3 regions of the Paenibacillus sp. FSL R10-2736 genome follow, and region 1 is predicted to be linked to each of the others. Evidence: riboswitches for the same ligand, from Rfam matches in the RefSeq annotation. Region 1 holds a riboswitch; each other region holds the start of a gene.
The links. A riboswitch is a leader RNA that binds a small molecule or an ion and turns the genes downstream of it on or off. The one in region 1 is predicted to bind cobalamin.

Region 1 (10,217 bases):
ACGCAGGTGTGATGCCGTTATCGCCACTTGATGCATTAAAGATCGAGGAGTGGAACCGTATGATTGATGTCAATATTCGCGGTGTGCTGCACGGGATCGGAGCTGCTATTCCCGTAATGAAGGAACAGAATTCCGGCCATATCATCAATGTTGCCTCCGTTGGCGCATATACTGTCTTTCCGAAATCATCGGTTTATTGTGCCACCAAGTTCGCGGTCCGGGCGATTACAGAGGGCCTGCGTCAGGAGTTGGGAGCAACAATCCGTACGACGGTTATTTCTCCAGGCGTAACCGAATCCGAACTGGCTGATACCATCACTGATGAGTCAGCCCTCGAGATGATGAAATCCTTCCGGGCCAATGCTTTGCCCTCTTCCGGTATTGCCCGCGCCATTGCCTATGCCCTTGAGCAGCCTGCGGAAGTGGATGTAAATGAATTGATCGTGCGCCCAATGGGGCATCCGGCTTAAACCGCTAAGCAGATTAGGAAATAAGACTTGACGGCTACCAAAAGTGAATTCCGTTACTTCACTCGAATATGGTAGAAGAATGGTAGAGGTTTATGGTGGTACAGAAAAAAGCGCGGCCTCCGAAATCCCCGGAGGCCGCGCTGCATATGAATTCAAAAGATGCTGGTGAAGGGAATTGAACCCCCGGCCTACGCATTACGAGTGCGTTGCTCTACCCCTGAGCTACACCAGCTTAAAGGATAGTCTGCCTGCCAAACAAAAAATATTATAACTCTTTCAGCAGAAAACGCAACCCTTTTTGATCATTCGCGCTGCCTAGTCCTGCATTAGCCCCAGCCCGCGGAAATATCCCAGTGCCTCCTTAGCACTTTCCAACGAGGACACGGCATAAGCCTCTTGCTCTACTATATAGTACAGAATCCCGCTCTCCTCTGCCTTGTCGAAGACGCTCTGGAAATCAACCTGCCCTTTCCCGAGGTCAGTCTCTTCATTATTTGCCCCGAAATCCTTAATGTGAACCAGCGGAACACGGCCGGCATAACGGGAGACATAGTCAATAGGACGTGCTCCGCCCCTGTGTACCCAGCCCAGATCGAACTCTGCAAACATATGCTCCGCAGGAATCTGTTCCAGCCATATATCGATGACTGCTTTGCCGTCTACCTCTGCAAATTCATAATCATGGTTGTGATACCCGTACTGCAGGCCTGCTGCACGGACCATCGCGGAGGCCTTCTCCAGGAAGGGAATCACCGCCGTCACATCCTCCATTGAGGGGTTCTGCGGAAGCGGTGCCGAAGGGGTGATCATATATTGTAATCCAAGTTCCTTCGCATATTCAATTTCTTTGGCTAACGCCCGTTCCATGTTATCCAGACTGCTGAAATCCAGGCCCACATGCGCCGAAGGCGCAGCAAGACCCAACCGGTCCAATGTACGGCGCAGTTCTCCTGCAGACACGCCGAAATAACCGGCGAATTCTACCGCCTGATATCCCATCTCCGCAACTTTGCCCAGTGTACCCAGGAAATCGCGCTCCGTCTGGTCACGCAGTGTGTACATTTGAATCCCGATCTGCTGTGAGGCTTTTGCCATGAAAGATCCGCTCCTTATAGGTTGAATCTGATTACAACTACAGGTACTCTTTACTCTCCTTGCAGCTTGCGTTCCACGGATTCCAGCTTGCTGCGGCTCGTAGAAGGCTTGTCACGACGGTCATCAATCTTAAGCGAGGTGGAAACCCGCTGTGCTCCTGACGTAAACGGCGACTCATGCAGCGCTTCTACCGCAGCAAGAATCCGTGCAACCGGTCCTTCAATAATAGTCCCCATCGAAGTAAGCTCATAGGTAATCCCCTCCACGGTCTGCAGCACACGCTGCATATCGGCCACATAGCTGCTGAGACTGGTACTGCCAGTGCCAATCGGAATAACGGTCACTTCGCCAATCGCCATTATGAAATCCCTCCTGCAAGTTTGATGAGTCTGCTCTGTCCTTACTCCTTAATTGTAACCCTTCAGCGCCTCTCCCACAAATACCCATAGACACCCCCTCTCTATTACTATCTTCCCCGTAAAATTACCAGGATTAGACGCACTCTATTTATGGAGTCTTTGTGGCATCTTTTGGGACAATTTATGACTCATTTAAGGCCATATCCACAGGAAAGTTGTGGATTACCTGTGGACTAACTGTGGATCATCTGTGAGTAAACCTGCGGAACCCGCTCCCCGCGCGGATTCGCAAAAAAATGTTTACAAACACAATATATTGAGTTACTTTTATTTAACAACAACAAAATATAGTAGAAACAGGTGTTTCGCCCTCTTGCCAGGGTTGAAGCTTAATAGGGAAACACGGTGCAAATCCGCTGCGGTCCCGCCACTGTAACCGGATGTTCCAGCTGCCAGACGCCGCTGGAGCAGCATCCTAAGGCAACAAGCCACTAAGGGGCTGCGAGGTCCCTCGGGAAGGCGCCGGAGGGCATGCCGGAAGCCAGGAGACCTGCCTGTTTCTGTGGCACCGGTTAGACTCCTGCGAGGAACAGGCGAGGTGCCCGCATGCGGCCTGCACGAGCAGAGTTAGCCTTTCCGTTAATCGGGCCAGAGGCTGCCGATACCTGAGGACGATAGAATATCGTCCTCAGGTATCGGCTTCTGCGGAAGGTACAAGAACAGGTTCCAGAACAGGACAAGCCCTGTGCCCGTTCGTATTTTCCACATAGACCACCGGCAAATGTCCGCTGTTTCGGATATTTGCAATACGCATTCGGGCATTTCCCGCCTCCCGGCTGGAGATGCCTTTTTACTGATGTCATGGAGCACACGCTTCACGCTTACGATACCGAGAGGAGAGAGCTATACAATGACGCTGCTGGAGAAACGATATAACGAAGGACAAGCTGCACAGGAAGTTCTTTTGGAAGAAGTTATTCATTTGGGACGGGATATTATCGACAGCCGGGATTTGGATCTGCTGCGCGAGAACGCCAACTTGAACGGGGAGAGCTTCTCCGGCAAGATGAGCAAATTCGGCAGTGAATATTCCAAGTGGTACGCCCGCAATTTCACGATGCCGCCACAGCTCGTGCAGGCTATTGAAGATAATGTTGTATATGTACATGACCTGGATCAATATGCCATCGGAACAACCAACTGCATCTTTATCCCGTTTGAACGTCTGCTCCGCGAAGGCTTCAATACCGGCAACGGCAGCGTCCGCCCTCCGAATTCGATTATGACGGCTATGTCGCTGGTGGCGATTATTTTCCAGTCCCAGCAGAATGCCCAGTACGGCGGCGTATCCGCCAACAAGCTGGATTACGATCTGGCGCCTTATGTCACTAAATCCTTCGCTAAGCTGTTCCGCAAAGGAATGGAATATTTCGAGGAAGGTACCGCCGGCGAAGCGCTCGGAGAGGTCACTATGACCCGCAGCGATCTGGAAGAGAAGTATCCGCGTGCCTTCCGTTTCGCCCTGAAAGAGACAGAAATTGAAACCCTTCAGGCTGCGGAGAGCATGGTACATAACCTGAATACCATGTCCAGCCGCTCGGGCGGCCAGATTCCTTTTACCAGTATCAACTACGGAACCTGCACCTCTCCGGAGGGCCAACTGGTGATCAGCTCCCTCTTAACTGCTACTATGAACGGACTTGGCAGCGGAGAAACACCGGTGTTCCCGATTCAGATCTTCAAGTGCAAACAGGGTGTCAACCAGCAGCCTGGTGATCCTAACTATGAGCTGTTCCTGAAAGCGGCAGAGTGCTCTGCACGCCGGCTGTATCCGAACTTCGCCAATCTGGATGCTCCGCTGAATATGCAGTACTACGATCCAACCGATCCGGATACTGAATTTGCTACGATGGGCTGCCGGACACGTGTTCTGGGCGACCGCTTCGGGCGCAATCACTGCTCGGGCAAAGGCAACCTTTCATTCAATACGCTTAACCTTGTACGTCTTGGTCTGGCTTACGGCACAGTAACCGGCCGCCGCCTTGCCGCTGATGAGGAAGGCTTCTTCGAAGATCTTAATCATTATATGGATGTTGCGCTGGACGGCCTGTTGCACCGGTTCCGCATTCAGGCTTCCCAGAAAGCCAAAGCCTCCGATTTCATGATGCGTGAAGGCGTCTGGGAAGGCGGCGAACAGCTTGCACCGGAAGACAGCGTAGGTGAACTTCTGAAGCACGGCAGCCTGTCCCTTGGTTTCATCGGTATGGCCGAGTGCATGAAGGCTATGTACGGCAAACACCATGGCGAAGATATGGAGGTCCATGCCAAGGCGGTGGCTATTGTCCGCCACATGCGTGAATACTGCGACCGCAAGAGCGAAGAGCTGGATCTGAACATTACTCTATTCGCTACGCCTGCCGAAGGTCTCTCCGGCAAGTTCACCAAGATAGACCGCAAGGTTCTCGGTTCCATCCCGGGTGTAACGGACCGTGAATACTATACGAATTCATTCCACATTCCGGTCTATTACGACCTGAGCGCAGCCAAGAAGATCAGCCTGGAAGCTCCATTCCATGAATATTGCAACGCTGGAGCGATCTCTTATGTAGAGCTGAACGGCAACGCCCGCAGCAACCCTGCAGCATTCGTCAAAATCATCAAATACGCGCTGGAGCAGGACATCAGCTATTTCAGCATCAACCACCCGATCGACCGCTGCTCCGGCTGCGGCCACGAAGGTGTAATCGGCACGACTTGCCCATCCTGCGGCGCTCATGAAGATACAACGCATATCCGCCGGCTGCGCCGGGTAACCGGATATCTGACCGGCGACTATCAGACCCGCTTCAATGCCGCCAAGCAAGCCGAAGTACGGGACCGCGTTAAGCATCTATGAACATCTGCGGATATTATCCGGAGTCGATCAATGAAGGAGAGGGATTGCGGGCGGTCCTCTTCTTCAGCGGATGCCGCCACCGCTGCCCCGGATGCTTCAACCCGAAGACCTGGAACTTCAATTATGGAGAGGTCTTCACTCCGGAGCGCAGGCGCGAGATTATCACCGAGATAGCAGATAATCCGCTGCTGGACGGCTTGACTCTGGCAGGCGGGGACCCTTTTTTCTCGGCAGAGGGAGCGGCTGACTTCATCCATGAGCTCCGCGCCGAGCTGCCGGGCTTCCCGGTCTGGATCTATACCGGTTATACGTACGAGGAGCTGACGGCTTCCCCCGGTTCTCCGGAATGGAATCTGCTGGCCCTGTGCCAGGTGGTCATTGACGGACGATTTGTAGAGGAACTCAAAGATACCACTCTCCCCTACCGGGGAAGCAGCAACCAGCGGATTATAGATATCCCGGCAAGTCTTGCCGGAGATACGGTTATACTTTGGGAGCCTGCGCTAAGCTTTCAAAGGGCATAAATCACGGTAAAAGCCGGGCTTACACCCAGCAAAAAGGGCACTAAACTACCGCATTCCGGTGGTTTAGTGCCCTTTTATGTTCCTCAGGAGGGTGATATCTTACGCCTACTCTCCCGACTTACGTGCCGCCTTATGCGCTGTCTCGTCCGCCAGCTCCTCCAGCACGCTGTTCAGCCGCAGCTTCAGCTCCTCGGCCAGCTCAACGACACCCTGGTCGTTGCGCACAGCCTGCGAGTCTACCGCGTAGACTCCGCCAAGAATATGCCGGGCGCCCAGCACAGACAGCACCGGCTTCAGCGCATAGTCGATCGCAAGCAGATGGGCCAGGCTGCCGCCCATGAAGAGCGGCAGCACGATTTTGCCGGCCAGCCCTTTTTGCGGAACCAGATCCAGGAAGGTCTTCAGCACTCCCGTATAGGAAGCTTTGTACACCGGACTGACGACGATCACCGCATCCGCTTCAGCCACCAGGCCATTCGCTTTGACGATGGCTTCGCTCTCAAACCTGGTATGAATCAGATCCTCCGCCGGAAGCTCCGCTACATTAATCCGTTCCACTTCAAACCCGCGTTCCCGCAGATCCCCCTCCGCATATTCGATCACCGCATTGATTCGGGATACCAGGGATGGCGTACCGTTAATTACCACTATTTTGGCCACTTCCGCACCTCTTCCGTCCGCTTTTATAAGATATGCCGGGCTGCTGTGCCGGACACAAATACTTTAAATTAGTAATAATCCTAGCAGAGTACAGGGAATATTGTCAAACCTCAAATGTGCTTGCAACCCGGCCCTTCTCTGGTTATAATAAACGGCAAACCTATATCCCGACCAGGCCAATGACCGGCATCCAACCGCGAGGCGTCTGCGACCGGAGCAATTCTCCTGTTCCCTAAGTTTACCGGGTTTCGCCCGTTACCGCGAAGACCAAAGAGGGCCTTATTCCGTGCTTTACAGCTGTTTTACCGGAATGGGGTCAACCTGGGTGGCACCGCGAGCTGACGCTCCTCGTCCCATGGATGAGGGCGTTTTTTGCATTTTTTTAACACAAAAGGAGCGATAGCGGCATGCTGGACATGAACTGGATCAGGGAGAATGAGGACATTGTACGGAAGACGGCAGAGTGGAAAAAGGTAGCGTTCCCGCTTGCGGAGCTGCTGGAATGGGATGACCGGCGGCGGGTTGCCCGCCGGGAAACCGAGCAGCGCCGGGCAGAGCGCAATGCGCTGACCAAAGAGGTTGAGCGCCTGCTGCGCCAGGGCGATGCTACAGGCGGAGAACAAGCGAAAGAGCAGGTGCGGGAGATCAATGCCCAGCTGACCGCACTGGAGGCGGAGTTGTTGGAGGCGGAGCGCCGCTGCGGCGAGCTGCTGCTGCTCGCGCCGAACCTCATATCGGCCGATACGCCGATCGGGCCGGATGACAGCGCGAATGTGGAGCTGCGGCGGCATGGCGCGCCGCCGGTGTTCGGCTTCAGCGCGCGTGACCATGTCGAGCTCGGAGAGCTGCACGGCATCCTAGACATCCCGCGCGGCGTCAAAGCCGGCGGACCCCGCAGCTATGTGCTGAAGGGGGCCGGGCTGCTCCTGCATCTGGCCGTACAGCGGCTGGCGCTGGATGTGCTGATGCAGCGCGGCTTCACCGTGATGGATGTGCCGGTAATCGTCCGGCCGGAAGCGCTGGAGCGGACCGGGTTCTTCCCGGGCGGCATGGATCAGACCTATGAGCTCACGGGAGAAAAACGCTGGCTCGCCGGCACCTCGGAGGTGTCGCTGGTCTCGCTGTACAGCGATGAGATTCTCGATCTTGAAACGCCGCTGCGGCTCGCCGGAATGTCGGCCTGCTTCCGCCGCGAGGTAGGCTCGGCAGGCCGCGATGTACGCGGGCTGTACCGTGTGCACCAGTTCTCGAAGATCGAACAGGTGGTGATGTGCCGGAACGATCCCGGAGAGTCGGAGCGGATGCTGCAGGAGATTCTCGGCAATGCCGAGCATATTCTCCAGCTGCTGGAGCTCCCTTACCGGGTAGTGGCCGTCTGCAGCGGCGACATGGCGATGAAGACACATAAGCAATATGACATTGAGACCTGGATGCCCAGCAGAGAAGCCTTCGGCGAGACCCACTCGGCCTCGAATCTGCTCGACTTCCAGGCCCGCCGCTCAGGTATCCGCTACCGTGATGAAGACGGGCGGCTGCAGTACTGCCATACCCTGAACAACACGGCGGTAGCTACGCCGCGCATTCTGATTCCGTTGCTGGAGAATCATCAGCAGGAAGATGGATCGGTCTATATCCCGCAGGCACTGCGGCCTTACATGGGCGGTGCAGATAAGCTGATGTTATAGAAACAAGTGGAAACGGCTTTGCCGTCCTTATAAGGACGGTATCATTAACGGCCTCGCCTCCTTCAATGGGCAGCGGGGCCGTTTCTATTATCTTTCATACTTTACATTGCATTAACATTAAGTTTACATAGTTTTCAGGAAATTCCGCTGTATTCCTCATAATTTTCCTTAAATTTTAAAATATTTTAGGAATTCTTCCTATTAATTTATGCACTATTAACAAATTTTGACGAAAAATTGCTTTGGAAACCTATTATCTCTATTATATTTAAGTGGAAATGATATTTTATGGGGAGGTATACTTACATGAAACTTTCTTCACAATGCAGGAGACCGTTTAGTCTATTCCTAGCGGTTGCACTGCTCTTGACCGGGATATTCCCGGGATTATCGTTAGGCTCCGGTATGGCTTCCGCAGATGCTCCATTAACTGTAACAGCTGCTATTGCAAAGTCACCTAGCGAAGCTATCGTAGTCACAGGTTATGTAGTAGGGTATACCTCAAACGGTCCTTCATATTCTTCTACGGACCTTGCCGCTGACACAAATTTGGCTATAGCAGATCAGCCGGGAGAAACGGATAGTTCCAAAATCATGCCGGTCCAGCTCCCGAATACACCTGCCTACATCCGGTCAGAATTCGGTTTGAAATCGAATCCTTCGCTGATTGGAACGCAGATTGTGGTTACAGGAACAAGAGACACTTACTTCAACGTTCCCGGAGTTAGAAACACTTCCAGTGTTACCCTCTACAGTGAGAACCAGGCTCCGCCTGTTACTGCCTCCCCTGCCTCCGGCTCCAAGATAGGCATAGGCTCTGCTATTACATTAAGTACTTCAGTAACGGCAAGCGTATACTACAGCGTGTATGCTAACGACAGTACTATCGCAGAGATTGATAATAAATTATATGATGCGCCTATCCCTGTAAGTTCCAGCTATAATACTCTCACCATTAAAGCCTACTCTTCATTACCCGATTTAGAGAATGGTCCAACAGCAACTTTTAAATACACTGTATCTGCTGTACTGGACAATCTGAAGATCAGCCAGATTCAAGGCGCAGGGCATACATCCCCTTACCTTGACGGCCTCGTTAGTAATGTCAAAGGTATTGTCACTTACATTAAGGATGCGGATAGTTTCTATATTCAATCCGCTGCAGCCGATATGGATGCGGATGTTTCCACCTCGGAAGCGATCCTAATCTATCAAAAGGGAGGCAGCAGCACTGTTAAAGTAGGCGACTCCGTTACAGTAGACGGCATAGTCCAGGAATATGGCTTCTCCGGACAATTGACGACTACGGAAATCGCCGCCAGCAAGACTACTGTTCTCAGCAGCGGCAATCCGCTTCCGGCAGTAACTCTTCTTGGTACTGGCGGACGAGTGGTACCGACTACGGTTATCGATGATGATAAGTTCGCCAAATTCGACCCGACCACGGATGCCATCGACTTCTACGAAAGTCTGGAAGGCATGCGTCTGGAGCTTACCAAACCAACCACTGTGGGCCCTGCTGTCTATTATGCTTCCAGCAGCACGTTCGAAATCCCTGTGGTTACAGTTAACGGAACAGCCAACACGACTGAAGTCACTTCTGCTGCGGGCGGCTTGGTGCTGACTGGTGCGGACTTCAATCCCCAGCGCCTGATCCTCTCCGTGAAATCTGCACCGGTGCTCACCACAGGCCAGCAGTTCACAAGCAACATTACCGGTATTATGAACTATGATTACGGCAAATTCCTGATTTCCACGGAAACTGGCACATTGCCGGATGTCTCACCCAGCAAACTGCAAAGAGAAGTGACTTCTCTCTCTTCCAATGCAGAAGGCAAACTAAATATTGCTTCCTTTAATATTGAGAACTTCTCTAAACTTAACGATCCCAAGAAGATCGAAAATGTAGCCAAGGATATCGTAAACAATCTCAAAACGCCGGACATTATCGGTCTGACCGAAGTGCAGGATAATAATGGTACGGGCACTGGCGTTACCGAGGCTAATGAGAGCTTCGAAGCACTGATTGCTGCCATTGAAGACATCGACGGCGGTGCATCCGCTTATGCCTACACCGACATCGCTCCAGAGAATAATCAGGACGGCGGCGTTAAGGAAGGCAATATCCGCTCGGGCTTCCTGTACAATACGAACCGCGTTGCACTGAAGGATAGCGAAAAAACAAAAGGAACTTCCACTGAATCCGTCACCTACAGCAAGACCTCCGGTCTTAGTGTAAATCCCGGACGCATCGATCCTACGAACGAAGCCTTCATTGATTCGCGTAAGCCAGTGGCTGCCGAGTTTACTTTCGAAGGCAATGATGTGATCGTGATCGCCAACCATTTCAATTCCAAGAGCAGCGACAATTACCTCTTCGGCTCCGTTCAGCCTCCGGTCTTCACCACGGAAGTCCAGCGGGCCAAGATCGCCAAGGTCGTCAACGGTTTCGTAGAGGACGTGCTCCAAGAGAATGCGGATGCCAATATCGTCGTACTCGGCGATTTGAATGACTTCCAGTTTTCCAA
Region 2 (10,217 bases), on a different contig from region 1:
GGGGCCGTCCGGTTTGAAGGCAGTGCCTGTTACTCCGCTGACAATTCCCAGTTCCTTCGCCTTGTTCACTGCTCCATAATACCACGCATCCGCCTTAACATCACTGAAACTCTGGGCTGACGATGCCGCAGACGGCTCGTTGCCGGTCAATCTCAGCAGTAGTGCCGCAAATTCAGCGCGGGTAATATTCTGCTTCGGTGCAAACACGAGGCTGCTCTCACTGACCCCGCCCATCAGCTTGCGGTCATAGGCCGTGTACACTGACTCCAGCGCCCAAGGCGAGATTGACTTCACATCGGTAAAAGCAGCACGGTCAGCCGCAGCAGAAGCCACGGTCAGCGGCTGCGAATAGCGGACTACCGCAGGTGTGCTGTCTTTGAGATATCCGGTAACGGTAATCGTATATTTATTCGCTGGCAGGCCGCCGGCAACAACAGCTGAACCCGCAGCATCCGTAACAGCAGTTTTACCGCCGATGGATACCTGAACCCCTGCGGCTGGCGAGGATACCGGGTCGGAAGTGAAGGTCGCTTCATTCCATACCCACTGCTTTTGAGTTACTTTTACAGTAATATCTTGTCCAGGCTGCGGCTGTGCAGGGGAGACCGCCACGGACTCTACCACCTGTGTGTTATCCCCGCCATAATAGACAAGCACGCGGTCATTCTCCGCAAGAAGGAAATCACCCATGCCTACACTTGGATAGATCCACGCTCCACCGCGGGCTACAACATACATCCATCCGTCATAGCCGCCAAAAGCACCCGCAGTTACGCCGCCGATTCCCGTCACGTAATTGCCAGCTTCATTGACCAGGGCCACCTTTTTCGCCGCCGCTGCCTTCTCCAGTGCTTGAAGTACATTTCCCGCATATACAGTGCCTTCTGCCAGGGTTCCGTTAGGGCTCTCAATGGCAACGGACACACTAACCTGAGGACTCTTCACAGGTGAATTGCTAAGATCATAGAGCTTGCTGCCTGTGCTGAAAAGCTTGTAAGCTACCAATGCTTCCAGTGCCTGCTCTGTCGAGAGCTGATTGTAGCTTCCGCCCGCTGTATGAGCGAACCCGCCATCTGCTGCCCTATAGCTAAGAAGCTTACTGACTAGGTTTACATTGCCTACGGTATACTCCGCTCCTGCCGGGTCAATGCCAAAGGCGGACAGACCAATAATGGCTTGAGCGACACTCTCGCTGCTGTCACCATAGCCGCCGTTCTTGTCCTGTGCGGTCGCCAGCCAGGCTGCCGCCCGCTGTCCCGCGGTATTGGCTGCCGGATCATCCTTATGTCCTGCCAGCACAGTAAGCACCATCGCCGTCATGTCCGGATCACTAGCCCCCGTAGTCAGGGTGAAGCCTCCGTCAGTGTTCTGTTTGGCCAGGATCTCGGCCAGCAGTTTCGCCGGTGTCCATTTCGCATTGTCAGGAATTGTATAAGTTCCGGAATCAAGCGCCAGCAGTACATAGGCTGCGTTGTTCAGCGTCTGGCCGGTAATTTTATCGTTATTGTAGAGCTTCTCAATCAGATTGTATCCGGCAACATCCGCCGGATTCCCGCCAAGCGCCCTAACCGCAAGCGTAATCCGCGCATAGTCCGTAGCTCTGGCGTAGACACCCTTGGCTGCGGCTACTTTACTCTCAAGCGCCTTTAAATAACTATCCGGAACCTTATAGCCCGCCTGCGCTAGGCCGATGGCCTGCCAGTCGGACTGGACTCCGGCCTTCAGCACAAACTCCGAAGTGGCATAGACTGCCTCAGCTACGCTAACTGCTGTGCCTGAAGGTAGAGATGCCGCGTTATTCCCAGTGCTCGCAGCCGTCTCTGCAAAAGCCTGTCCCGCCGGAGCTACAGCCGCTCCCAGAACCGCGAACATCATGACAACGATCAGACCCAGCCGGATAAACTTGGATGATAAATTGTTTTTCATTGCTTGACCTCTTTCTGTGAATAGAATGGTATAGATGAATCCTGCGTCCTCCGCTGATGCGGGTGCAACATAAAGACCGCCCTGTACAGGGCGGCCGGGGAAGGATACAATACATGCAGCTGATATGAAGTTTCCCTCACACAGCCACTGCTTATATTTGCACCTGTTCCGCATTCTTACCCCCGAAGAATAGAAACAACAACGAAAAAGGCAGGTCTCCTGGCTTAAGCTTCATTGCTTCCCCCGCCTTCCCATCCTATTATCAGACAGTGGCTTCTCAGGAGTCGCTCCGCATTTACAGTGGCGGGACCGCACCGGACTTGCACCGGACTTCCCTTTTAAGCAGATTACAATCGTAGAACCGGCATGGGTATCTGTTGCATGACTGCGCCTGTTTCTACGGAAATCCGCACCTTTTTCCAAAGCTTATTAAATTTGAATATTCACAAACAATCATATCTACTATTCCCCTGTATGTCTATAGACAAGCTGTTTCAATTATAGGCACAACCGGCCCCTTCCGCACAAAAAATCCTGAACAACACTCGCCGCATTCTCCCGGCATATCGTGCTGTTCAGGACTTAAATAGTGATGCTTCCGCTTCCGGCAAGAGCCGGCAGCTGGTTGATTGTATTATGTACAACAGAATGGGAATAAACGTTGAGTGTACAAAGTACAATGACCTCTCTGCCAGCTTTCGCGGAAGCACCGTTGATGAAATGCCGGACTTCTCTTACATCCGGCTTCGCCCAATTCAGGCTCTCACTCAATCATTCCGCATCCGTGTCCGGGCTGGCGGAAGGAGTGGGGTCGGTGCCGGGTGTAGTCTCCGGAGTAGTGCTTGGGGTACTTCCCAGAATGCTCCCCGGACTAGCCTGTAGCTTCAGCGTATAGATTCCGGCGGTGATCACATCACCCGCGGCCAGCTTTGCGCCCGGCTCCAGCTCCACCGTCACTTCATATACGCGCGCAGGTGTTCCTGCGCCCGATGCGCCCGCCGCCGGGGAGGCTTCGGCTTCATCAGAGCCGCCGCTATTTCCAGCGGCTGCATCTCCGCCGCCGTCAGTCCCCACGGCTTCATTTCCGGTCGCCCCGCCGTCAGTCCCGACGGCTCCCTCATCAGAGCCGCCGTCATTTCCGGCGCCCGATGCACCCGCCGCCGGGGAGGCTTCGGCTTTATCAGAGCCGCCGCTATTTCCAGCGGCTGCATCCCCATTCGCGCCGCCGTCAACTCCGGCGGCCAGGCAACTGCTCGCAGTTGCTGCAACCTTGTAAGTGTCAGCAACGTTATTACCGGACATCACAATGATCTCCGCCGGCTTGAAGTCGGAGCACTCCGCCGCAGCGGCAAAGCTGAACACCAGCTTGACACCTGCTTCCCCGCTGCTTTCAGCCCCGCCTGCATTCCCGGTGCCTTCTGTTCCGCTGCTTTCAGCCCCGCCTGCATTCCCACTGCCTTCTGTTCCGCCGCCTTCAGCCCCGCCAGCATTCCCGCTACCTTCCGTTCCGCCGCCTTCAGCTCCGCCAGCGTTCCCGGTACCTTCTGTTCCACCGTTTCCGGTCCCGCTGCCTGACCCGGCGCCCTCATCCCCGCTGCCGATAAGCCGCACAGAGACCGGGGCTTGCTCTTGCCCATCCGCATTGTGGATATCGCCCCGAATCGGGCTTACAGTCGGCTGCGGTGCAGCGGTATCCGCATCCGGCCGCAGCCAGCTGATGGCGATGACGGCTATGATCAATACGATCCCAAGCACGCTGCCGGAGATCAGGATCTGAAATCGGCTGCGGCTGACCCACCGCGCCAGCGGCGAAGCCAGCTGGGAGCGGGCTTCATTGTAGACATTCTGCATGGCGGGCGTTGCGGCCGAGCTATAGCTTTTGCGGAAATCGCGGTTCTTGAACGCCTCGCGGTCGTTCTTCAGGAAATACTTCAGCACCGCCCGCCGGTAATTCGGCCACAGCTTCTTGCTCGAGATGGTGAACAGCCGGTTATGCTGCGACCAGGCCAGGAAACGGTAGACCGTTTCCTTATCATTGCCCGCTTTGCGCGCCACCAGCTCCAGCAGCGCATCGTAATCAAGCGGACCGCCCTCTCGTTCACTGCTGTGGTAAAAGGCCAGCGGCAGCCGTTCGAACGGCTCGATGCTCCGCGACTCCTTCAGCCAGCGTCCTCCGAGCAGCTGTACATCATCCAGCTCCCGGGGAGACAGACCGGCGAAAATCTCCTCGTCCGGCTTCTCCTCCCCGAACCAGCGGTACGCAGCGCGCAGCGCATTCGCTTTACGCTTAGCGATTGCATCCAGCGGCGGCTGCCAATCCGCCGTATCCCGGTAGCGCAGGAAGGAAATCTCCAGCAGCTGCTCCATCGTCAGCTCGTCCAGCGAGATCCGGTTCAGCAGGAAGCGGTCGGCAACGGTTCCCAGCTCCTGCAGCAGTGACAGCGCTTCAGCATGTACACCGCCGCCTCTGCGGCGTTCTTTCTCGGCCTTCTGCACCGACTCATGAACCGATGCCACCGCCGCCACCGGATCATTGTCCCGCTGCAGCTTCTCCAGCAGATATTCCTTGACGGTATCGCGCACGAAAGCCTGCTGAAGCGCCTCCGGAAGGAAACGGCCCCAATGCGCCACGAACCGCAGAATATCCGCCGATTTCGGCGCGTCAGCCAGCCGGGATTCCATATAAGGCTCCAGCAGCGCTTTGCGGAAGATAGGCTGGGCCAGCACTCTTTTGAAGAAGGCCGCACTAAGCTCATCGTTGCCCTCAATAATACCGTAAGCGGCAGCAAGCGCATCCTCACGTCCCGCCGACTGGCAGTTCAGCATTCCGTTGATGAAGTAATCCACAATTTTGACCCGGTAATTATGGCCCGGCAGCGCAAAATACTCCTTGAACCACTCCAGAATCTCCGGCGCCGGTATCCCTTTTTTGCGGATCAGATCATACTCACGGTCGAACCGCTCCAGGAACATATCATTTAGCCGCACCCGGGATTCCAGCGCCCCCTCCGGCTTCAGATAGGACAGCAGACCGCCGAGCACAGCGTTCTTGTTCCCAGTATATAAATCTTCATTGCCCTGCTCAATCTCATAAAAGACAGCCAGCTCATTGTAGAGTGCCAGCGACAGCTTGCGGTCCACGCTCTCCCCAAGCAGCAGGGAGTCGGCGAATCTGGCGAAATCTCTGAGACTCCCGCCCTTTTGCCCCAGCGTCTTCCAGGCCAGGTCTGCATACGTCTGCCGAGACTCCCCGAAATCGGCATTCAGAATCCGCGCGCCTGCCAGATCAAAAATATAATCCTTCTCAATACTCCGGTCCCCCGGGCGCAGCGAGCCCTTCTCCACAAAGCTCAGGTGAATATATTTGCGGCTCTGCGGCTCTTTGGCATAAGTGATCACTCCCAGCCTGCGGCGGAAGTCATGCGGCATTGAAGCATAGAGGACCTCCGTCAGCTCCACCGCACGCTGCGACAACTCACTGATCGGCACATCCAGCGCCACATAGATCTTCTTCTTGCCGGCTACGGACAGCATGACCGCCTGCAGCAGGGCTTTGAACAGTTCTTCGGTGAATCCGAGGCTGCGAAGCACGGTCAGCGGGTCTGCAGACTCTTCACGGACCCCGACTGGAATGGATTCCAGCTCAGGCAGTGTTCCGCCCGGCTCCCCCTCATAACTCCGCGCAAAGCCGGCATGCAGCCATTCCCCGTACCCCTCAACAATCTCCTCAGAGCGGATAGGCGGCACCACGAAATTATGGGCAAAAAAAGCGCTCCGCTGCCCCGTGAAATCCGCCGCCAGATAGCGGCTGAGGCCAATCACCGTCTCATTGCCCTCCGTATGGAACAGATGCAGCGCGTCAGGATACAGCTCCTCATCCTTCTCACCGCGTGCCGCGAGCTCGGCCGGAGCATCGTAGAGGCAGAAGGGATGCAGGATTTTTTTGACAAAATTATTGTCGAGACTCTCCGATTTCGCTACCGTATCGAATCCCTCTGTCGCCCGGTAAACGCCGCGGCGCTCGCGGGTATACATCTGCTGGGTGATCATGGACCCTGAAAATCTGTTCACGGCCCGTCGCTCCCCTCAATATAGTTCAGCTTGTGCAGCAGCCAGATAAACGGCTCGTCCACACGGATCGGACTGACGACACCCTCCACCTTCTGATTGACCGGATTGCTGCCCAGCGCAGATACTGCGAAGTAACCGGTATTGGCAAAGTACACATCCATCGTATCCTTAAACGGACGGTCGACCTTCTCGATAAAGCGGCGGATTTCACCGTCGATGTTGTGGAACTCGTCCAGATTCAGCGTGTTGCGGTGCACATAGTTGTTGAACACGTTGCTGTTGGACTTGATGTAATCGCCGTCCTCATCCTTGAGTGAGTGCAGCATGTCGCTTTTGGCCAGTACAATGGCCGTTGGAATATTGGTTTTGCTCTTCTCCTGATAAGCGATGAAGTCGCCGAACATCGTCAGCACCACATCGCGCGGCTCATCGTACTGCGACACCCACTCGCCCGGACGGTCGCCGAAGTTGATGCGGATTTTCTCGCGGATGGAGCGGATCTGCAGCGGATCGACCATGAACAGAATGCCTGCGGAATTCTTGATATGCTGGCCGTGCAAGCCCAGATAGTCCTGATCGACCATCCCTTCACCGGCAACATCGAAGAACACCAGCGTCAGCGGGGGCTTGGATTCATCCTTGAACACGAACTGGAAAATGAACGGCTCCTGCATCTTCTCCTTCTGGGTAGAAGCGAGCAAATCTCCCCGCTCGAACAGCGGCTCTTCGTACAGGGTGCGGAATTTGCGGCTGATCTCGGCATTCAGCGGCATACAGGCCGCGTCAAAATGCCCAGCTGTCGTATGCTGCAGCGTATGGATCAGCGAGGTCATATACACTGACTTCCCTACCTGGGAAGCGCCGATAATCGAGATAATATTGCTCGGCACCTTGCCGGCAGTTACAGGCAGCTCATTATGGCAGGACGGGCAGAGCCGTCTGCGGGTCAGCACGCCATAGCGGTCGGTGATTCCGGTCAGCACATGGTCCGTATAATGATGGTACTCCTCCGGAATATCCGCCGGGTTCAGAATCGCTTCCATATCGTCTACCGTATCGAGGCCGAAGCGCTCACGGTACTTATTCAGCAGATCATCTTCGCCCAGCGCATAATTCTCGTCATCCTCACGGCTGTGCATGGCCCGGAACACCACTTCCTCCGGCTCAAAGCGGGAGAAGCAGTACGGGCAGACGATGTCATAATACAGCGGCCTTGCCGGGGGCTGATTCTTCTTCATGAAGCGGCTAAAAAAAGACATTTCTCTTCCTCCTCAACGTTTTGTCCGGCAGCTCAGGTAAATGGGCGGCTGACAAAACTGGCTACGAAAGCATAATCTCCAAGTTTTGATGCAGCAGCTCAGGCGAACGAGCGGCTCACAAAACTGGCTTCGAAAGCATAAGCCTAAAGTTTTGCCGCAGCAGTTGCTCAACGAACGAGCTGCTCGCAAAACGGGCTTCGAAAGCATAAGCCTAAAGTTTTGCAGCAGCAGCAGCGGCTCAACGAACGAGCTGCTCGCAAAACGGGTATCGCACAAATTTGCTTCTATATCTGAGCGCAGACGGTCCGCTCGCTTAATTTCTCCGGCCTTACACATTGCACTTCCCCGGCATTCCGTTTGTACGCGGTTCTTGGAGCGCATATAACTGCACTTTGTACAGCTATATTACCGTTTCCGCCCGCTTGCGTCCGAATAGCTGCAGTTCGTGCAACTATACCAGAGCAGAGAGCATGATTAGAGGGGTTCCCCGAGATATAGATGTACAAAATACAATTAAACATCCCGTACGGCAGAAATCTGCCAATTTAGCTGTATGAAATACAGTTATTCCATATCTGGACGTACCCGGCTGAGCTTCTCGCTCCAACTAATATTCCTCACACCCTGCCGGCCGGTCACTCCGGCACCAGCTCGTAATATAAACCGTACTTGCGGCCGTCCGTGAAAAAGATCCGGATGAAGTCGTCTTTGCCGACCTCAATCGGCGGAAGCTGATTTCGTCCGGGGGCGAAATCCTGCACGAACGGGAAAAGCGCCCCGTCCTCCCTGGAGGTCGGATGGCCATCCCGCTTCTTCACGTAGCAGAGTACTTCCTTCGGTACAGGCACTTCAGCGGTGATCGTCATTTGCACAGTTTTCAGCTTGCTGAACAGGCCCTTTTTGTGCTGGACGGAATAATAGATTCTCGCTTTGCCTGCGCTGACCAGTGTCTTGTTGGCACCGTCCCGCTGACGCACCAGCAGCGTCTCCCCGTTCCCGGCCAGCCGGGCATAGATGGTATACGCCACCAGCCCGATCTCATCCAGCCGGTCACGGTAACCGTTATTCGCTTTGTACTCTTCACGTGTGTAGAGCTTCATGCTGGAAGGCGGATGTTCCTCATCCTCCGGTGCCTCCGCAGAGGCTTTATGAATACATACCGCCTGCACGCCATCCGGCCAGCGCCACCGCAGCGTGCAGAAGCGGTCTTCCACTCTGGATACCACTTCGGCTATAACCGGTGCACCAGAATCAACCTCGGCGTACTTCATGGCAACATGCTCCTTTCATTTGGTAACCATCTGACTCAGAATCCCTTACTGCCGCGGTTACGGCGCGGCGGAGGGAAGCCGTCCGCAGGTGCGGCCGCAGCTCCGGCGGCTCTCCCCTTGCGGGACAGGCGTCCTTCCCCTACAGGTACTACATAAGTAAACAATGTAAGAATAGCAACGAGCACCAGCAGTGCCAGCAGGCGGATCATTGGATCTGTAACCGTATCCCCGTTGAGACCGAATTCGAGAATCAGTCCGGCAGCGAGCCCGGATAATGCGCCTCCGAAGCTGAAGCTGCGGGCCAGATGGCGGTTATCGAATATAATGCCAAGCCCGAGACCCAGTGCGGTACCAATCAGGATCAACGCAAGAATCCGCACTACAGCATAATAAGGACTGTCTGCTGCCCTATCACTGCGCTCGGTAAGCAGGGTCCGGTCACCCAGACGGTCATAGATCTGCTGGAATACCTCGCCCAGACGGTTCGCATCTGTAACATCATAATACTGGCCGCCTGTCACGCTGGCGATATCCTGCAGAAGATTGGAGCCGGACGGATCATCCAGGGCAAGCCCGATGGTATTGACCGCAATGCCGCGGTCAACAAATGCGGTCAGCTCCGTTGAAGTATCAAACTGGCTGAAGCCGTCGGATAACAGAATGACCATCGCTCCGCGGTCGGCGCCGTCTTCGTTGATGACATTCATCGCTTCTGTAAGAGCCCCGCTGATATTCGTTCCGCCCTCGGTAGTCACCAGGCTGCTGATTACATCCGACACCTTCTGGCGGTTCTCCGCCTTCGAGAGCGGGATCAGCGGCTGGACTACGGAAGCCTCATGGCTGAACGTGACCACGGCCACCTTGTTGTCTTCATCCAGCTGCTGCACCAGTGCTCTGGCTGCCTCGTAGCGGCTGTTATTGGGGTCGCTTTCCAGCATGCTGCCGGAATCATCGATGACCATGATCACATTCTTGACCGGCTTGATGCCGCCAAAGTTCAGTTCATACACGAACTCGGTCAGCGTACCTATGCCAAACAGCAGCACCACTGCCAGCGGAAGCATTTTCCATGACGTGCCGAGATAACGTAGCTTCCAGGACTGGCCATTCAGCTTGGGCGAGATCGTCTCGGCAACCACGCTGCCTATAGAGACACAGAGCGCGACAAGGGCAAAATAGATCCCAACCAGTACAATCGGCGGCAGGTCATACGGCCTGCGGTCCAGTAGCAGCTCTCCAAGCACAAAAGCCACACCGCCGCCCAGCAGACTGAAGAGGAGCAGGAGGAGATTGATTTTACGCTGCATTAATATTCATCCTTTCCGGAAAAACCTTAATAATAATGCGCTTGAAACCGGCGCTGTGGGGCTGAAGTTTCACCTGCAGGGTGAATAGGCTGCTAATTCTATTCTGATGCATTCTGTACAACAGATTCCCGGAAAAAGGATCTGAAATTTCATTCTATTGCACTTCCCGCAGCAGAATGAGAGAAAATTGTCCTCATCTCATCTCCGGCAATTGCTCCTCAGCAAGACCGTGCAGCTCATAGCCGTTGCCCGCATAGGTCTCATAATATACCTTGCCGTTGCGGTAATAGAGCAGATCCTCCAGGTGGAAGCCGCCCATCAGATTCAGCTTCTCCACTCCGCTCCTGCGCTGCTCATGCACGAAGCCCAAGCGGTAGATGCGG
Region 3 (10,217 bases), on a different contig from region 1:
AACAGGAAGCGGTACATAATCAGCATCAGCTCCAGCACAATCTGCGGCATACGCAGCCTGCGCAGCACCTGCAGAAGCTCGCTGAACGGGGTGGTGAACATCAGGAAGAAGAAGCAGCTCATGCAGGCCGAGACTCTGGCCAGCAGTTCACCGGCCCGCTCCAGCCCTGCTGCCGTGATATACGCCGGAAGAGGCTGCCCGGAAATCCGGAATACGCCAGCTTCCCCGGCAGCGGGGTGGCCGAAATCCACGAGCAGCGCCGGTACACTAAGGCAATAGAACAGCAGCGCCGTACCAAACAGCAGCCCATAGGCGCGATAGGGAATTTTGGCATGCAGGATGCACCAGGACATCATCCACAGCGTAATCACAAGCTGCAGCACCGGATGCACGGTATAGGAGAGCAGGAACATCAGTGCCGCGAACGAGCTTTTCCACATAGGAGACAGCTGCCTCAAGGCATTATTATAAGAAAGGACATCAATTCGTCTGATCACTTGCTGATGCTGTTCTGCTTCGCCTGGCCTTGTTTCCCTTTCAGCAGCCCCAGTGAATATCCGATTACCCCGGCACCAATCGCCGCCTGCAATGCGAACAGCATACTCTCCGTCTCACCCGGAAGCTCGGTCAGCGGCTTGAACCAGGGTTCATATTCAGGGTTAATCTCTGTGATTACACCCTCGGCAGCATCATCGGCCCCGCCGAAATCACCACTCACGAACAGCAGCGGCAAGACACACAACAGGACAACGGCCAGCAGCATCAATCCATTTTTCCATTTATTGCTCATTATGCATTTCCCCCTTTGACCTTGCGTTTCAGGAGCGACATTTCATTCGGACTGTACGATTTCAGCCAGTTCCACAATAATACGGTCAGCAGCCCTTCGCTGATGGCCAGTGGAATCTGCGTCACGGCAAAGATCCCCCCGAATTTGAGAAAAGACGCCAGGACTCCGCCATCCGCAGCCGGAAAAGCCACCGCAAGCTGGAAGGAAGTCACTACATATGTCATTAGATCGGCAACCGCCGCCGCACAGAATAAGGCCAGCTTCTCACGGTCCGGCAGCTTCATCATCAGCTTATAGACTGCATATCCGGCAAAAGGCCCCGCGACCGCCATCGAGAACGCATTCGCCCCCAGCGTAGTGATCCCCCCGTGCGCCAGAAGCAGCGCCTGAAACAACAGCACGATCGAGCCGATCACGCCCATCGGCAGCGGTCCCAGCATAACTGCGCCAAGTCCGGTACCTGTAGGATGCGAGCTGCTTCCGGTAACGGAAGGCATTTTGAGCGCCGATAAGACGAAGGTGAAAGCCCCTGCCAGACCCAGCAGCAGCTTCAGTTCCGGATTCTCCCTGGTCATCGATCTAAGCCTGATAATCCCGAGTACGAAGAACGGTAAAAACGCCACCCACCAGAACACAGCCCAGCCTACCGGCAGAAAACCTTCCATAATGTGCATAGCCTGGGCTGTTCCCGGTTCATTCAGCATAAAGTACACTGTAAATCCGGCAATCAGCGCCGCAAAACCCCAAAATCCGCGTTTCTTCATTTGTCAGCCTCCAAGTTTCTTAAATATAGCAAACCCAAAAAACTCCCGCCCTTCAGGGTGGGAGTGTATGTACGCAGGTATGATTCGATAGAGAGCACTGCCGTGCGCCAACAAGGGGTTCTGCACCCGGTCGCTCCGCATGGGCCGCTCAACGCTGTGTCTGCATAACATTGAACCGGCTCTGATCTTGATCTTCAAGATTCCCTCCGGTCCTGCAGGCACATCGCTTCATCTCATTAACCTATCCGTACACCGCTCCTATCCGCGTAGAGTCGTGGTGTGCGTAATCAAGGTAGGTCTCCTGGCTTGGAATACGGGCGCTATACCCTTCGTCTTCCCCGGGGTTCTCCCCGAGTGACATCATGAAGTTCAGCTCTTCCTTACAGTGGCGGGACCGCTCGGGACTTGCACCCGATTCCCTGTTATCCCTTGCCTGATCCGGCAAGAGCACCTTGTTACATCGCTAATCCATCCTACATCATAGCGGAACAGGCTCTGCATGTCTGTGATAAAATTGGAGCGGCTGCGAGGACGCAGTATTCATTTGCTTGCAGGGCAGCGTTCATTTGCTTGTAAGAATATCATTTGAGTAATATAATTATTAACTATATAACCTGAACGTGGAGGCAGCGCATGAAACTTGATCTAACCGAACAATCTTTACCCGTGTACGAAGCGTTATCCAGCGCTGTGCGCCTGCAGATGCTGCGGCTCCTGTCCGAACAGCCGATGAACGTCAAGGAACTGGCCGGGGCGCTGAAGCTCAGCAGTGCCATTATGACGATGCATGTGCGCAAGCTGGAAGCTGCCGGGCTGATCCGCAGCCACATGGCTCCCGGACGCAGCGGACTGCAGAAGATTTGTACACTGGCCGCCGAGAGTGCTGAGATTATTTTCCCCGGACAAGCCAGAACACAGCGCAGAGGCTACCGTAAGGAAATTCCCGTGGGCCACTACTCTGATTTCCGGATTGAACCGACCTGCGGCTTATCTACAACCGAGCGGGTGATCGGCAACTTCGACGATCCGCGGTATTTCTGGGATCAGGAGCGGGTGAATGCGGGCATTCTGTGGTTCGGCAAAGGATTCGTAGAATATAAAATCCCGAACTTCCTGCTGTCCAGCCAGAAGCCTGAGGAGCTGGTCATCACGATGGAGATTGCCTCCGAAGCCCCGTCCATTAATAATAACTGGCCTTCCGACATCACCTTCACATTGAACGGTCAGCGGCTCGGCTTCTGGACCAGCCCCGGCGACTACGGGGACAGCCCGGGCAAATACACTCCTGCCTGGTGGCCTGCGCTCACCAACCAATATGGACTGCTTAAGCAGCTGAGGATTACTCCGGCGGGCACGTTCATGGACGGTCAGAAGCTGTCAGAGGTTACACTGGAGCAGGTCGGTATCCGTGATAAGCAGTGGACGTTCAAGGTCTCTGTGGAAGAGGATGCGGAGCATATCGGCGGCCTTACCTTATTCGGCAAGGGGTTCGGCAACTATAACGAGGATCTTGTGTTTGAGCTCTTTTATACAGATGCAGTTGAAGCATCGGCAAGTGCCAGCCGGACGGAATGACCAGGACTGGACAGCAAACAGCGGCAGCAGGAGACCTTAAGCTCAGGTCTCCCGCTGCCACTGTTGTGGTTACGGGTGTATTGCAGGGCAGCTTTGCAGTTTAATCAGTCACCGGCTGCCACAGGCCGCCGCCCGGCAGCGGACAGCCGCGCGCCTTCAGCCGGGCCACGACCGGTATAATGCAGCCGCAGGCAATGCAGGTTACGCCATCCTGCAGCTTGGGACAAGCTCCGCATAGGGCAACCCGCTCGGCGTAGACTTCGTCCGGGGCTGTATTCTCCGGATTGAACATGGAGGAGGCGAGAATCCGGGCAATCTGCGCTTCCGTCACCTTGTACTCTTCCCGGCATCCCTTGCATGCTGAGGTTGTAGTCATGCTGCGCTCCTTCCCGTTAAGCTCCCGGAGTAATTGCCAGTACTGTCACCGACATTGGCGGCAGTTCAACCGTAAGGGTGTTGGCTTCAAGCTGGAAGGCGGTGAACGGCTGCGGTACTACCGCTTCCGGCTGCCCGAAGGTATTGTGGGCATCGATGGAAGACCCGGCAAGTGTAGTGCCGCTTACGGCTGCTGACTGTCCAGCCAGTCCGCGCAGCTCCAGCGGCAATACTGCCGGTGCAGCGTGATTCAGGTTGCACAGGCTGACATGAATGACACCCTCTGCTGTTACGGAAGCTGAAGCAGATACTTCAGGAATCTCCACGCCCTCATAGCTGTATACCGGACTATCCACCGTCAGATCCAGCAGCTCCGCATCCTGATGTACTTTATACATATTGAATACATGATAGGTTGGAGTCAGCAGCATTTTCTCGCCTTCGGTCAGGATTACAGCCTGCAGCACGTTAACGGTCTGGGCAATGTTCGCCATCCGCACACGGTCGCTGTGCTTGTGGAAGATATTCAGGGTCAGACCGGCAACCAGCGCATCGCGGATCGTGTTCTGCTGGTAGAGGAATCCAGGGTTCGTACCGGGTTCCACATCATACCAGGTGCCCCATTCATCGACGATCAGGCCCACTCTTTTGTCCGGATCGTATTTGTCCATAATGACACTGTGCCGGGTAACCAGCTCATCCATGAACAGCGCCTTCTTCAATGTGTTGAAATATTCATCCGTTCCATAGCCGGTAGCCGCACCTTTATTAGTCCAATCCGAAGTCGGCAGGGTGTAGTAGTGCAGGGTAAGCGAATCCATGAAGCGGGTGGCTTCGCGCATCAGCACTTCGGTCCAGTTATAGTCATCCGAGTTCGCGCCGCAGGCGATCCGGTGAATCTTGTTATCCCCATAGTTGCGCACATAAGTCTGATATTGGCGGTACAGGTCAGCATAATATTCAGGACGCATATTGCCGCCGCAGCCCCAGTTCTCATTGCCCACGCCGAAGTAAGCTACACTCCAGGCCTCTTCCTGGCCGTTCTTCTGGCGCAGCTCAGCCATTGGAGATACGCCGTTAAAGGTCAAATACTCAACCCACTCGGACATCTCCTGTACCGTTCCGCTCCCTACATTGCCGTTGATGTACGGCTCACATTCCAGCATGGCGCAGAGCCGCATGAATTCATGTGTACCAAAATGATTGTTCTCAACCGCACCGCCCCAATGGGTATTGATCATCCGCTTGCGTTCTTCACTCGGGCCAATGCCGTCCTTCCAGTGGTATTCATCGGCGAAGCAGCCGCCCGGCCAGCGCAATACGGGAATCTTCATTTCCTTAAGCGCTTCCACTACATCGTTGCGGATACCCTTCGTGTTCGGAATCGGCGAATCTTCCCCTACCCAGATGCCTTCATAGATACAGCGTCCCAGATGCTCAGCGAAATGTCCATAGATGTTACGGTTAATTGTACCTTTGCGGATATCAGTGTTCAGTACGATGCGTTCTGCCATTTCAGTTAACGCTCCTCTTTAAGTTAATATATTTGTTAATCATTTAACACTTATATTAATATTATAGTCAGGCTTCCGCCGGTTCGTCAATCTTTAAATTAAGTATCTCGTGCTACCGTTTCTTAAGAATTTTTCCATCCTTCGCTGCGGTGGCGCATAGAATGTAGTACTTCTTTGGGTGGTCAGGCCCGTTTTCCCTCCAAAAAAAATCCTTTGACACCGAGATGTCAAAGGATAAAGGTAAGCCGAAAGATTTTCATGTTGTGGGGGAACGGACTTCAGCAATCAGGTCTGCGATGAGAATATAACGGTCGGGAGCCGCGCCGATAAAGTGAAAGGGGTAGCAGGTACTTACGGTTAGGACAGCGTGGTCTGTAGGTACAATAATCGTTTTATCGTCTTTATCAACAATCCGTATAGCACTTATCTTATAGGTGAAAGAACCGGCTGATGTATCAACGATTAGCTTGTTTCCTATTTCCAGCTCGCCTAATTTGGAAAAGACAGTATCCCGGTGTCCGGATAGAACCGAATTGTTATTCTCACCCGGCAGTACGCTTTCCGGGAAATGTCCAATTCCCTCCTCCAGCTCATCCTCGTCTGTCCCGTGTATAATCGGAAGAATTTGCTGTAATGCCGGAATTATCAGCTGTCCGATAACATCGCCTTCCAGCGGCCTTATGGGATAGAGGATATCATCCTGCGGCGGTATGCTGCTGGAATCGCCTGCTTCTACAGGAACGGCGATGCTGCTCTTTACACTATTGCGCAGATCAGCCTGAATTGGGATAAGATGAGTATTTTCGCTATAAGCAACGGGTACCGCTTGCGCCTGGATATGAATCAGAGCCCAAGAGATAGACAAGATCCCCATAATCATTGATACCAGGGAGATAACGTATATCTGTTTTCCGGCTTGTACTTTGTGCTCAGTGTGCCGCTTATTCACGAAGCTTTCTCCTCCATAAGATTACTCCTCCCATTATGGTTAATAGAGATCCTGAGAGAAGCAAGTTGTACCACGGCGTTGCAGTGGCCGGAAGCTGGCCTCCGGTGACTGTAGGTACAGATACGGGAACCGCCTCAAACTTGAACACAGTTCCGTTATGGGAAGTGAATCTTACCAGAATATTATAAGTCCCTACCGGTGCTTTAGCGATCCTATACTTAACACTTTCAGTTCCTTCTATATTGTATAACTTTCCCCCCAGATCGAAATTCCACACTCCTGTGTCTTCTTGATTATCAGGGAGCTTTGCATCAATAACCATATCCCCGTCCGGAAGTAAGCCTACTTTAATCCATTCCGTTTCTACAATCCAAACAGGCACTGCCGGCAGCTCCGCAGGAGATGAAGCAGCAGGAGTGTTGACAGGTGAAGCAACGGAGCCTGGCGTTGCTTCAGCCGGGATTGGTGTGGCCGTGGCTATTGGCGTTGCTGTAGACGGTATTGGTGTTGTCATAGCTGGTATTGGCGTTGCCGTGGCTGGCACTGGTGTTGCCGTGGCCGGTATTGGTATTGCCGTAGCTGGTACTGGCGTTGCCGTTGCCGGTACTGGCATTACCGTAGCTGGTACTGGCGTTGCCGTAGCCGGTACTGGCGTTGCCGTAGCTGGTACTGGCGTTGCCGTAGCTGGTACTGGCGTTGCCGTAGCTGGTACTGGCGTTGCCGTAGCTGGTATTGGCGTTGCCGTAGCTGGTACTGGCGGTTGTACCGGTGGTTCCACAGGCGGCTCCTGTACACAAGCCGGAACAGTAATGTTAGACGGGCCCGGGCCAGTGAATGTAACTGCATCTTGTGACAGAATTCTGCCATTTATAATAGTATTAATACCAACCGTTGTTGCTGAAGATTGACTCAATAAACTGCCATTGAACTCCGTATTTGCCGCGAGTGTCGCGGCCCCGTTTACCACCCAATAGATATTACAGGCTTGTGCCCCGTCTGTTAATAGAATCTTCGTACCGGCCGTTGTATCCAATGTCCCAGCAATTTGGAAGATAAAAATATCATCACCGCTAAGCGTTACATCAGCACTGATATTAACTGCACCCGGATAATTATATATACCGGGCAGCAGGATTTCGCCTCCCAGATCTGCTCCAGCCGTTCCATTAACAGTAGGCACCTGTGAATTCGCATACACAATGGCATTACCCAAATCAATGTCAGCAGCATGATAAACACTATCATCTAAATAATTATTCCCATTTGTTATATGTGGAATTACGGTCTGAGTAATAGCTCCCGTATTTCCGGAAACGGAAGTCTCAACCGTTGTCATCGTCTTTGCAAGTAGTCCGAAAGTGGCTGCTGAACCCAAATTCATGTCTATTACCGCAGCTGAAGCGGGCAGCACAATCCTTGAAAAAGACAGCGTGAAAACCAGCACAATTGCGGTGAGTCCTAGATATTTTAGTTTCATACGCATGCTCCCTCTTTTTTTGTTTCCAATTTTTACCATTATATCTTATTAATTCTACAGTAGTCTTGTCAAATAAGCAAAGTAAATCTGTAATTCCGCACCATACACGATATACCGGCACTGCAAAAAACCACTACACACCCGGAGGTGTCTGACGGCTTTACATTATTGTTCTAGCAAGATTCATTTCACTGTCCATACAAAAGATGATATCATGGCAGTGGCAACCAAATAAAAAAATGGAGATTACTATGATCAGACCCATATGTAAAGATATGACGATTCTAAGCCAGAAGTCCACTCCGGCTACCCCAGAGGATCTGCCGGTGTTAACGGATCTCCTGGATACGCTGCGCGCCAATGCGGACCGCTGTGTCGGCATGGCGGCTGACATGATCGGTGTCAACAAGCGCATCATAGTGTTCAGTATCGGACCGGTAAATGTCCCTATGATCAATCCGGTCATCAGCAAGCGTAATAATCCCTATGAAACCGAGGAGAGCTGTCTGTCACATGATGGCGTACGCAGAACTGTGCGTTATGATTCCATTGAGGTAGAGTTCCTCGACCGTAATTTTAAGCCGCAGAACCAGACCTTCACCGGCTTTACTGCGCAGATCATTCAGCATGAGATTGACCACTGCGACGGAATTATTATCTGAGCCCGGCATATGGTATTCATTTGTTAGGGACAACACAAAAAGACCCCTACGCGAGATTTTCGCAAGGGGTCTTCTGCTTATTCAGGAGGCTCTGGCCTGCCTAAGCCTATAACTAAGCTCTTCTCAGCCCAAATCTCCGAGTTCAATCTGTACGATTCCCCGGTCATCCCGGACCTCGGCGATCCCGCCGATCAGATGCATCAGGCTGCCGAACTCCAGCTCATTGAACTTGCGTGCCGCAGTATCCCGCTGCAGTGCCCACAGACAGTCCGCCAGTTCGCAGACCACCGGCACATCGCAGCGGATTTCCGCCAGCTCCCGCGAGAGATGCAGCATATCGAGGTCAGCCTCGATTTTGGCCCGCACGCCTTTGGGCAGCAGATGCAGGTTCTCAATGACACCTTCCACGGTGCCGTATTCGGTCAGCAGCTTGGTGGCTGTTTTCTCACCGATGCCCTTAACGCCGGGATAATTGTCGCTGGTGTCGCCCATGAAGCCCTTCAGGTCAATCACCTGTGCAGGGGTGAGGCCACGTTCAGCAAGGAGCTCCGCCGGATCATACACTTTATAGTTGGAGCGGCCTTTTTTCATAATCACGACCTTGACACTGTCATTCACCAGTTGCAGCATATCGTGGTCGCCTGTGAGAATATAGACCTCCGACTCCCCGCTGTAGCACGAAGCCAGTGTACCGATGCAGTCATCTGCCTCATAACCAACCAGACCGATATTCGGCACGCCCAGCTCGGCCACTACCTCTTTCACGAGGTCAAACTGCGGGATCAGCTCCAGCGGCGCATCAATGCGGTTCGATTTGTAGCCGTCATACTTCTCCGTACGGAAGGTACCCTTGCCCATATCCCAGCAGCAGACCACATGTGAAGGCTCAAACGTACTCACCGCGTCGAAAAAATACTGCAAAAATCCATACACCGCATTCGTCGGAAGCCCGGCGCTGGTCTTGCGGATATATCCTCCATAAGAGGTAGCATAAAAAGCCCGGAACAGCAGAGCCATTCCATCCACGATCATTACCCGGCCCTTAGTTTCTGTTACTGTGCTCATGTGTAACCTCTCCTTGTGCATACAATTTGCATTGCGCCTCTAGGAGTATTCTATCAGAAAACTAGTAATCTTATAAGAGTGCATCCAGATTCCCACAGCTCCAATCATTGGGAGGCCCGGCCGGAATTAACTACTGTAGCACCAAATCATAGTTAAAAATCCCTTCGGACGCCAGTAAATCTTCAAAGTCTCTCACCGCTAAGGGCTTACTGTACAGGAATCCTTGAATCTCATCGCATTTATAATCAGACAGAAGCTCTAGTTCTTCCATTCGTTCCACCCCTTCAGCTATGACCTTCATACCCAGATTGTGTGCCAGGAAGATTAAAGATGATACAATCGCCTGATCACAATTGCTGCTTATCATTTCACGAATGAAGATCCGGTCAACTTTGAGTGTATCTATTGGAAAATACTTAAAATAACTTAAAGAAGATTGTCCGCTTCCAAAATCATCTATCGCGATATTCACACCGGTTGCTTTGATACTTTCTACGGTTGCTATCATGCTCTCCGTATGTGTCAGAAATCCGCTTTCTGTAATTTCAAGTTCCAGCCTGCGAGGATCTACGTTGGTTTCACGTATAATTCCAGAGAGGATACTTGGAATATCATCCATCATCAGTTGCCTGACGGACAGGTTTACTGAAATACGAATTGCTGACGTTAAATGCTCCTCCCATTTGTTCAACTGTCTGCAGGCAGAGAGGAGCACCCATTCACCAATCGGACAAATGAGCCCCGTCTCTTCAAGGATAGGAATGAAAATCTCGGGGGAGATCATTCCGAATGTGGGATGCTCCCAACGGAGCAATGCTTCAGCGCCCACAATTTTCTGTCTGGGAACATCGACCTGTGGTTGATATACGAGAAAAAATTCTTCATTTTCGAGCGCATGGTGTAGATCTTTCTCAAGCTGCTGCCGATAAAGAGGCTCCTCTGCTTTTGGGACATTGCTGATAAGTTTCCGAGATGTTACTCGTAAAAAAAGATAAATACAAATACCGGCGGATACAATGAATTTCAGAATTATTATCAGCATATTC

Region 2: it holds a riboswitch for cobalamin, as region 1 does, so the genes downstream of both, NSQ73_RS27620 (S-layer homology domain-containing protein) here and NSQ73_RS32725 (anaerobic ribonucleoside triphosphate reductase) in region 1, are expected to answer to the same signal.
Region 3: it holds a riboswitch for cobalamin, as region 1 does, so the genes downstream of both, NSQ73_RS22815 (energy-coupling factor ABC transporter permease) here and NSQ73_RS32725 (anaerobic ribonucleoside triphosphate reductase) in region 1, are expected to answer to the same signal.

Annotation. Positions count from the first base shown of each region.
Region 1 covers NZ_JBBOBN010000002.1:1,061,619-1,071,835, reverse strand. The annotation lists gene NSQ73_RS32750 (SDR family oxidoreductase) at 1-470, shown strand, start outside; tRNA gene NSQ73_RS32745 (tRNA-Thr) at 631-702, opposite strand; gene NSQ73_RS32740 (sugar phosphate isomerase/epimerase family protein) at 786-1,565, opposite strand; gene NSQ73_RS32735 (MTH1187 family thiamine-binding protein) at 1,616-1,924, opposite strand; cobalamin riboswitch at 2,266-2,496, shown strand; gene NSQ73_RS32730 (hypothetical protein) at 2,613-2,738, opposite strand; gene NSQ73_RS32725 (anaerobic ribonucleoside triphosphate reductase) at 2,835-4,820, shown strand; gene nrdG (anaerobic ribonucleoside-triphosphate reductase activating protein) at 4,817-5,344, shown strand; gene ssuE (NADPH-dependent FMN reductase) at 5,450-6,004, opposite strand; gene serS (serine--tRNA ligase) at 6,412-7,689, shown strand; gene NSQ73_RS32705 (S-layer homology domain-containing protein) at 7,996-10,217, shown strand, end outside.
Region 2 covers NZ_JBBOBN010000001.1:6,446,750-6,456,966, forward strand. The annotation lists gene NSQ73_RS27620 (S-layer homology domain-containing protein) at 1-1,926, opposite strand, end outside; cobalamin riboswitch at 2,119-2,307, opposite strand; gene NSQ73_RS27625 (hypothetical protein) at 2,509-2,697, opposite strand; gene NSQ73_RS27630 (GAP1-N2 domain-containing protein) at 2,698-5,997, opposite strand; gene NSQ73_RS27635 (hypothetical protein) at 5,994-7,256, opposite strand; gene NSQ73_RS27640 (beta-mannanase) at 7,892-8,527, opposite strand; gene NSQ73_RS27645 (vWA domain-containing protein) at 8,563-9,834, opposite strand; gene NSQ73_RS27650 (transcription initiation factor TFIID) at 10,028-10,217, opposite strand, start outside.
Region 3 covers NZ_JBBOBN010000001.1:5,320,696-5,330,912, forward strand. The annotation lists gene cbiQ (cobalt ECF transporter T component CbiQ) at 1-497, opposite strand, end outside; gene NSQ73_RS22810 (energy-coupling factor ABC transporter substrate-binding protein) at 494-790, opposite strand; gene NSQ73_RS22815 (energy-coupling factor ABC transporter permease) at 790-1,554, opposite strand; cobalamin riboswitch at 1,829-2,024, opposite strand; gene NSQ73_RS22820 (ArsR/SmtB family transcription factor) at 2,188-3,129, shown strand; gene NSQ73_RS22825 (DUF6171 family protein) at 3,230-3,505, opposite strand; gene NSQ73_RS22830 (alpha-N-arabinofuranosidase) at 3,522-5,018, opposite strand; gene NSQ73_RS22835 (class D sortase) at 5,275-5,967, opposite strand; gene NSQ73_RS22840 (LPXTG cell wall anchor domain-containing protein) at 5,960-6,349, opposite strand; gene NSQ73_RS22845 (hypothetical protein) at 6,384-6,875, shown strand; partial or broken gene NSQ73_RS35005 (ice-binding family protein) at 6,860-7,483, opposite strand; gene NSQ73_RS22850 (peptide deformylase) at 7,696-8,106, shown strand; gene NSQ73_RS22855 (5'-3' exonuclease) at 8,230-9,171, opposite strand; gene NSQ73_RS22860 (putative bifunctional diguanylate cyclase/phosphodiesterase) at 9,302-10,213, opposite strand.